DNA from 4 places in the Paenibacillus sp. EKM211P genome. Region 4 is predicted to be linked to each of the others. Evidence: riboswitches for the same ligand, from Rfam matches in the RefSeq annotation. Region 4 holds a riboswitch; each other region holds the start of a gene.
The links. Region 4 has a riboswitch for cyclic di-AMP ahead of G9G57_RS22705 (3D domain-containing protein). Riboswitches for the same ligand answer to the same signal wherever they lie in the genome.

Region 1 (2,203 bases), on a different contig from region 4:
GCTTCTGCTTGTAAGACAGCCTTTTTTAGCGATAAACGACCGTACTGATAAGAAGTCGTCCCAGTTATATGTTGTGTGCTATAATATTAAGTTTACATAATATATATTATGTTTAATGAAATCAAATATATGCACAATGCTATTTATCAATAACGTACAGTTTCACATTTTGGAAGCCGAAGTCGTTCACGAATGATTTGTTGCCAGGGATAAAGATATCAATCCGCTTTCCGGTAATAGCGCTGCCCTGATCACGGGCAACGGCTACAAAAGAATGGTCTGGCAAGCCGGGATGGGAATAGCCTGTAACTAGCACCTTTGTTCCCATAGGAATGACTTTCGGGTCTACTGCAATTGTACCCAGTTTAAGCGGATTACCGTAGTAATCGACTGCACCCCATTTGCCATTTTCATCAGCTGCGGCTGAATATGCTGTTGCTTTAACATCAACAACTTTACTGTAATTGAATGTTTTGCCCCATGCTTCAATTGTTGGCCTCTCATTCGCTGGTGCTTTCTCCGTAAGAAGCTGTGGTTTCGAATCCGAAGCCGCCTTCACACTTTTTTCGTCTGGCATTTTAATTTGTAGACCTGCATATATGTTGTTGGACGCAATATCCGGGTTAGCCTTCGTCAAGTCATCTACCGATACCCCATAACGTTGAGCAAGCAAAAAGAAAGTATCGCCTTCTTTGGCAGTATGAAGCGAAGCAGCATTTGCTACTCCAGCTGTCTGTGCCAATCCTGCAATCGCTGCGGCAAGCACCGCAAATTTCATGGTTTTTCCAATATGTTTTAAGTGTTTCAAAGATATGTACCTCCTCTGTTATGCCTGCGAAGTTAGCTGTCGGATTCGGACTCAGGAGAAGCCCTATGCTTGTGCAATTCACCCCTAGGCATATTCCACAACATCTATATGACGCATTGGAATAATTGCCGTTGTTACGTCCCCCGCACTTCCCATGGTTTGAGCCCAGCACCTGAGTAATTGTTATCATTGCTGCTGCCCCGGTAAGTTTTGGCTTACTGCATAATATCACAATTTTGTAACCTTATCTGCATGAAAATGTTGGGAATCTTGAACATCATACTATATCCATTACAATTTTGTCATCAAAAATCGGTTTTTTGTTACGAAAATATGGAGATATGGTGACAAAAGGAGAAAAGCCCTCCGTGAAATATCATCACGAGAGGGCTTTGTCAATAATTCATAAAAGCATTTTCTTACAGCACTTTAGCCAGAAAATCACGGGTACGATCATGGCTTGGAGTTCCGAAAACTTGCTCCGGCGTACCTTGCTCTATAATTTGACCGTTGTCCATAAAGATGATTCGGTCTCCTACCTCACGAGCAAAGCCCATTTCATGCGTCACGATCACCATCGTCATGCCGCCTTCAGCGAGCTTCTTCATCACATCCAGAACCTCTCCAACCATTTCAGGGTCCAGGGCAGAGGTAGGTTCATCAAACAGCATTACGTGCGGCTGCATGGCGAGAGCACGTGCTATCGCTATACGTTGCTTTTGACCGCCAGATAACTGGTTCGGGTAGGTATTCTTCTTATCCTCAAGACCCACGGTCCGCAGGAGCTCCAACGCAATTTTCTCCGCTTCTTTCCCCGATTGCTTCTTCACCTGCGTTGGTGCAAGCGTCAGATTCTGCAGTATTGTTTTATGCGGAAACAGATTAAAATGTTGGAAAACCATCCCCATCTTCTCCCGAGTCGCATTAATATTATGACCACGGGCCGTAATCGGCTCACCCTCAAACAAGATTTCCCCTTCTGTTGGCTGTTCCAACAGATTCATACAACGCAAAAACGTACTTTTCCCCGAACCACTCGGGCCGATAATGACGACTACTTCACCTTTGGCGATATCTATATCAATGCCTTTTAAAATTTCATTCTTACCGAATGATTTACGCAGTTGTTTAACGGTGATCACTGGCTCTCAACTTCCTTTCCCATAAACCCAACAGCTTAGATAAGCTGAATGTCATTACAAAATAAATAGCGGCTGCGATTACGAATGGACTTAAGCCTTCGTAGGTAATATTCTTAATGACCTGGGCTTGATACATAATGTCCACCATCCCAATGGTCGAAATAATAGAAGATTCTTTAATGATCGTAATGAACTCATTACCAATAGCAGGCAATATAGATTTAAATGCTTGCGGTAAAATAACGTGACGCAT
Region 2 (2,203 bases), on a different contig from region 4:
GGTACTTTTAATCCCACCAGCACCAGCGTAAGTACAAAAGCAAGCGGCAGGAAAATCCGTATGTTGGCTTTAATAAAATCTTGAAAAAAATTACCCAGCCCTTCACCGCGCCGCGTCAATCCCCTCATAAAAGCCGCAGCAACCGAAAACCCCGAAGCAGCCGAAGTAAACATCATCATCGTGACGAACGCCATCTGTGTCAGATACGTAAGCCCGCTTTCTCCGCTGTAATGTTGGAGATTCGTATTGGTCATAAAGCTGATTACTGTATTAAAGGCCAATGATGCTTCCATATTACTGTTCCCAACCGGATTGCCCGGAAGTATAGCCTGCAAGCGCAATAGCAGGTAGCTGATCCCCACAAGCACCACATTGGTTGCAATGAAACTCATAGCATACGTGGTCCAGCGCATGCTGTCTTGTTTCTTCAAACCTACAGCCTTATAAATCAGCTTTTCCGTTCCACCAAAAATACGATCCGTCCGATTCGGTTCATTCGAGAATACGTGATACATATAGGTGCCCATCGGCTTTACCAAGAGCAACAATATGATGATCACAATCCCAATTTGCAGTAGCTCCATCCTCTATTCCTCCTTAAAATGCCCCTGCATTTGGAACAACAGACCTGATTCAGACCATCCATTGAGTGCACACGTTTGCGAAAATCTGCATCTCTGATGCTGCATTCTTGATCTGCTGTTCCCGCCTGCTCGATCCTATAGTTGACTAGAATTTTTCAGGATTCAGGAGTGCGTAGATTAAATACACGAACACAATAGCCGTAAGTCCTAGCACAACGATCATCCTCTTCGCCCTCCTTTTGAGGTCTGCGCATCACACCAGCGTACAAACAGCAGTATCACTCCATAACTCACAGCCATTACGAGCAGCATGTATAAATCCATCATGTTCATACCCTCCGTATCGCTTTTCAGATTGCCCTTTTGATTCCATCATAAAATCATAAACCAGCTATGTTATAAGTGCTTATCCGTTCAGCAGGAAACCCACCTCTCCGTTCAATGTGTAGATCACATGGTCCGCTCCCAATCCCCGATAAATTCCTTGTGGATTACAGCCGTGCGTAATAACATAGATCAATTCTGATGTTAGTGGCCGACATATTTGCAGGAAACGGCAAGTTAGATTCAAGCTGTTTTCGAACAAATACACACTACCAATTTCTTTTTTAGGAAAATTCCATTTTCCCGCTTGCATCGTATTGATGCGCACAATGTGCTCCACACCCATTTTTTTAAGCTGTCGTTCCTCCTGGGTGCTATTTGTGAGAACTGCAAACGCCAATTTTTTGAACATAAGCAATTTCACAAAACTTCTGCCCGCTTCATTCGGTGCAGTGACAATAATTAACCGACCTTCCATCAGTAGCTCCTCTCCCGGTATAAAAAGACAACAAAAAGAAGCCGAAGGAAAAAGGCTTCCTCCGGCTTCATACATTCCATGATAAAATAAACCATGGCTGCACACGGCGGTTTGTTGCCTCTCCCTGTACGCTTACGAGGTTAGCTGTCGGATTCGGACGTGAGAGTCGCCCTATTTACGGCACTTGGCCGGAAAATTCACCCCATGAGACACACGGCTTGCAAAGCCGTATATACTCGTTGGTTCCCCCGCTTTTGCAACTGCAAAATTCAGCGCTTTAGACAATTCGTTGTTGCTTCATTGTTGTTAATTTGAAATTACGTCTTGAATCATACACCCGTGCAAGGAAGACTGTAAAGCTCAACGGCAAGGCTATAAATCACCCTTTAGAGCATAGAAGATTAAGGATAACGCTTACAACCAACCTATGCTTCTCGTATCTCTCTAAAACTCTGTATTTCACCTCTTTTTGAAAATGAAAGGCATGTCAATATTGGCGTAGGGTATGGTACGGTTGCCCTTTATTTATAAAAAAGAAAGAAAATGCGCTATATGTACTAGATAATTATCGAATGAAGCCTTTTTTATGAGAAGAAACACCTCAATTTGCTCCATTTGAAGTGCGATTTACCGTTTTGAACAAAAGACGATTTTACAATGCACAATGTCTGTAGACTCTTCTGGACTTGCAACCCCTTGTTGAATTGTTCACAATTTAATTGTAGAATATTTAATTAGGAGGGATATCATGAGCGTATATAAATATGATGCACAGACCCTACAAGGGGCACAAATTCCGTTATCCACATACGAAGGG
Region 3 (2,203 bases), on a different contig from region 4:
TTATTTATAGAACCCGATTCTGTTGTTCAGGACGATATACCATACAATGGAACGGCTTTCTGCCATCTGGAGTCTGGCGTTCATAGGTATCCGTCAGCTCAAATCCAGCTGCCTTGTAGGCTCGGATAGCCCGCTGATTCCAAGTGAGAACCTCTAGGTCAATTTCATTCTGCGGATGACGTCGTCTGGCTTCCTCGGCAATGGCCCGGACAAAATCGGAGCCTGTGCCATGTCCGCATCTTTCGGGATGCATTCCAAGACCCAGCCGGGTCACACCGACCATAGGGAAATATTGAGCAAATCCCGTCAGCTCATTCTCTTCGTCCAGGACCGCAACATATTGCTCTTGGCGAAGCGTGGGACTTCCAAATTCGACTTCAAGTGCCTTCATTTGTTCCCAGGGAAGCCAGCCGTATATGTTGTAGGGGGGATCATAGCGCCACTCACAGATTTCAGCCGCTTGATGCTCGTCCATCGGTACGATCCGGTAGTTGGATATTGAGGCCGGCACTTTTCCATTCCTCCTTATGCAGGTACTTCAATCATTAACCACAGATTGTAGACAAGTTGTAGGAGAATGGCAAGCGTGTTTATTTCGTACCTAAGTCGGGTATACATTCAATAAGAAGGATTTACTGCTCATATGCTCCCCCAGCGGTGACGGTAAAACCGACGATGTTCGCTAAAATTGAAACCTTTTGAGGTGTCAGTTCGTCAGTAATGATAATCATTGCTGATGTAGTGGACATAAAAAACCGCAATTCGATTCCGGCCAGAATCAAATTGCGGCTAGGGTTAGCTTGCTGTGCGGTAGTTATTCTACGTTGTCGTCATCAGGAATATCTGAAGCTACAGAATGGTAAGCGTCTGTGCTCATAATTCTTTTTGCACCGACATAACGGTTAGCGTAATAATTTTCGTTCAGTGAGCTAACTACTACACCACGTGAAGTCGAGGAGTGGGCGAATTTCCCTTCACCTACGAAGATACCTACATGGGAAACGCCTCTTCCTGTGGTGTTGAAGAACACCAGGTCGCCTGGTCTCATTTCATCGCGGGATACAGAAGAACCCATTTTGAATTGTGATCCAGATTGATGCGGCAGTTTAATTCCCAGTTTGTTGAATACATACATTGTGAAGCCGGAGCAATCGAATCCCTCGAGTGTAGTGCCTCCGCTTCTGTAGTTCGTTCCTTTGGCATCTTGGATGACCTGGTCCATCTTAGAGTCTGCAAATGCACTGCTGCCACCGAATGTAAAAGATGTAAAGGCAATGGCGAGACCCATGGCTGCGATCGTTAGCTTCTTCTTCAAAAAAAATATACCCCTTCCAATGCCTGCGAGGTTAGCTTAAGGATTCGGTAGAAGGTTCCCCTATGACCACTCTGTTGCGAGATCAATTCACCCAAACTGGTTCCCCCGCTTCCTAGGTGCCAGGAATTAGGCTTAACTTAAGATGTGCACCTTGGAGAGCAGTATTCACGACAACGATGTTTTTAAGATAAAGGTTACAATAAAGATTACAAAGTTGTTACTATCAGTTCACTGCGATTATTGTAACAAAGACAGCAGGCTTTGGCAAATGTTTCATCGCAAAAAGTTACAAAAAAAATCTGTTCCTAACGCTCCAGGAACAGATTCTGTTAACAGTATTCAGTTATGTGCTGTTTGCACGGGAAAGAAAAAAGTTTTTTCGACAGCTGAAAATACAGGAGAGAGCATATTGTGAGGGGTTAGCCTCTGCTGGAGATATCGATGTGCCATAGCCGATACTGTGAACTGATATGCCACAGCCTGACCAGACTGGTAACAAAATGATACGATTGCTGGAGAATCAGCGCCAACATACCCGTCCAAATCATCGCCACGGTGCCAAATAGACCGAAAACTAGCAACACACAAGTACCGAGCAACAGGGATACACCAACAGCCGGAAGAAGCTGGCGAAAGAAGGCAAGCAGGGAGGATAGTATGGCGTGACCACTGACAGTGCCCAGCTGCATATACAGGATGCACTGCCGAATGACCCAACCGTAAGCTATCCACCCCATGGCATAGGGCAACAAATGCAGCAGGTAAGAGGAAGATTGCAACGTTCCTACTACAATAGGATAGAGTCTCGGTACCACCCAAAAGGCGGGAAGCAGCAGCAAACCCAACTCGATGATGTAATACAATAGCGATGACATACCGTGGCGTTTC
Region 4 (2,203 bases):
GGTTGTAGCGATCGGAGAGATCGGTCTGGATTATTATTGGGATACATCACCAAAGGATGTGCAGCAGCGGGTACTTCGAAATCAAATTGGCCTGGCACGTGAGCTCAACATGCCAATTGTTATCCATAACCGAGATGCACATGAAGATATTGTGAGGATTTTACGTGAGGAAAAGGCGGGCGAGATTGGCGGAGTCATGCACTCCTTTTCTGGGAGCTGGGAGACCGCTAAAATGGTGCTGGATATGGGCTTTCACCTTTCCTTTGGCGGGCCCATAACGTTCAAAAATGCCAAGCAGCCAAAAGAGGTACTGGCCCTGGTTCCGCTGGATCGTCTGCTGATTGAAACGGACGCGCCATACTTGACGCCTCATCCGTTTCGCGGGAAGCGAAATGAGTCGGCCCATGTGAGATTGGTGGCAGAGGTAGCTGCCCAAATTAAGGGAATTACAGTGGAGGAATTGGTATCCATTACGACCCAAAATGCTTTGGAACGATTTGACATTCAGTGAAAAAGCGAAGAAATCAATCAAAATAAAGAGATAGACGGAGCTAATTATGATTTTGTTGCAGGAAACTCAAGAATATTACAATTTTTTAACCGAATATTTTAAAAAATGTACTTGAAACCTGCTTTACAACATGCATGGAAACAGGATATCATCTTTTCAGTGAATTGTTGTTGAGTGTAAACATCAACAAATCATTTCATGAACCAGTCTCGCTGAGTCCCTTTTGCAGGGAACGGGGGAACCGATATGGCTTACAGTACGTCCGGCGTATGTGCAAGAGAGAATGTCTCTTCAGCAGCCGGCTCAACCGAAATTCATTTCCCGAATGGGATGAACAGGTAGAGAAGCCGTATTTCGATTTCTTTCTGGGTCTTCGGGGTGAATGTGAAGGCGACCGCCATGAGCGGTTGACCTAAGCTAGGGCGACTCTCTACGTCCGAACCCGACAGCTAACCCCGTAAGCGTAACAAGAGAGAAGCCATCTCGTGCATGAGTTTTCCCGCATATTCACACATGTCGGAAGCCACGAAAGAGCTCTCTAGTCTCTTTCTTTGGCTTTTTTTGTTGTGAATAAAAGAAAATCTGTCATCATACTGTGGTTAAACAGGGGAGGACAGCATGCCGCGAAGACGGGTACATGGTGCAGGACAGTCGCAGTACGGGCTTGTCTTGTAGAAAATCTGTTATAGTCACGTCAACGATCAACTATGTCTTACTCCAGACGGCGGGCTATGTAAGGAGGACGGAGGAAATGGGCATTTTCCGAAAAGAGGAGACCCATGAGTCACGCTCATCCAGCATGTCTTACGTATTACGTTGGAAGCAAGAGAATGTGCGCCAGGCTGCTTTGGTTGCTATTTTTCTAATCGCACTAACGATTATGATTTCAATTCTGATGTACACGCAATCTAAAAAACAAGTCTTTTTTGTCATCGATGGTAAGGCATCTGCGGTAGAAACCCGGGAATCCAAGCTCCAAGATTTGCTCAATGAGCATTCTATTTCACTTCAGCCGCATGATACAATTTCCATGCCGCTAAATGGAGCAGTACAGGATGGGGATCGCGTAGTCATTAAACGTGCCAATCAGGTTAAAGTATCCTCAGGCAATAAGACGAAAAAGCTGTACACAACAGAAAATACAGTAGAGGGTGCCATTCGCACTTCGGGCTATAAATTATCATCAACGGATAAAGTTTACCCTGCGTTGGATGCCTCTGTTTCAGCTAACATGGACATAAAAATCGTCCGTGTGAAGAAACAGCAGGTCGAACAGAAAAAACAAGTGCCTTATCAGGTCATCAAAACGGCAGATCCAAGTCTCTATAAAGGCGATAATCGAGTCATTCAAAGTGGCAAATCGGGTGTGGTAGTCCAGCATGTTCAAAAGGTATACCATGATGGAAAATTGGTATCCAAACAGCTGGTCAACAAGGAAGTCGCACAGAATCGTGTGGATAAGGTAATTGCGGTAGGAACGAAGAAGAAACCGGTCGTTCTAGCTGCTTCCATCGGCCCTAAAGATGCGGTTAAGGCTACAAAGGTTAGTTCGGGCAGTGCTGTCCGTAAAGCAGGTATTAATTTTAATTATAGAAAAGTTTTACAAAATGTCTCCATGACGGCGTATTCCGCACAGGAGCCAGGTATCGGTACACGTACCGCCTCCGGCACGCGTGTCACGGAAGGACGCAC

Region 1: linked by a shared signal. The riboswitch ahead of G9G57_RS20385 (3D domain-containing protein) and the one ahead of G9G57_RS22705 (3D domain-containing protein) in region 4 are both predicted to bind cyclic di-AMP.
Region 2: linked by a shared signal. The riboswitch ahead of G9G57_RS07985 (hypothetical protein) and the one ahead of G9G57_RS22705 (3D domain-containing protein) in region 4 are both predicted to bind cyclic di-AMP.
Region 3: linked by a shared signal. The riboswitch ahead of G9G57_RS24700 (C40 family peptidase) and the one ahead of G9G57_RS22705 (3D domain-containing protein) in region 4 are both predicted to bind cyclic di-AMP.

The regions. Positions count from the first base shown of each region.
Region 1 is NZ_JAAMNS010000016.1:99,403-101,605, reverse strand. Features, by position in the region: gene G9G57_RS20385 (3D domain-containing protein) at 140-808, opposite strand; cyclic di-AMP (ydaO/yuaA leader) riboswitch at 815-984, opposite strand; gene G9G57_RS20380 (amino acid ABC transporter ATP-binding protein) at 1,228-1,950, opposite strand; gene G9G57_RS20375 (ABC transporter substrate-binding protein/permease) at 1,937-2,203, opposite strand, start outside.
Region 2 is NZ_JAAMNS010000003.1:402,045-404,247, reverse strand. Features, by position in the region: gene kdpA (potassium-transporting ATPase subunit KdpA) at 1-584, opposite strand, end outside; gene kdpF (K(+)-transporting ATPase subunit F) at 730-807, opposite strand; gene G9G57_RS07985 (hypothetical protein) at 991-1,386, opposite strand; cyclic di-AMP (ydaO/yuaA leader) riboswitch at 1,500-1,671, opposite strand; gene G9G57_RS07980 (glutathione peroxidase) at 2,135-2,203, shown strand, end outside.
Region 3 is NZ_JAAMNS010000026.1:16,203-18,405, forward strand. Features, by position in the region: gene G9G57_RS24695 (GNAT family N-acetyltransferase) at 5-511, opposite strand; gene G9G57_RS24700 (C40 family peptidase) at 815-1,315, opposite strand; cyclic di-AMP (ydaO/yuaA leader) riboswitch at 1,321-1,458, opposite strand; gene G9G57_RS24705 (hypothetical protein) at 1,735-2,203, opposite strand, start outside.
Region 4 is NZ_JAAMNS010000020.1:81,653-83,855, reverse strand. Features, by position in the region: gene G9G57_RS22710 (TatD family hydrolase) at 1-511, shown strand, start outside; cyclic di-AMP (ydaO/yuaA leader) riboswitch at 712-991, shown strand; gene G9G57_RS22705 (3D domain-containing protein) at 1,263-2,203, shown strand, end outside.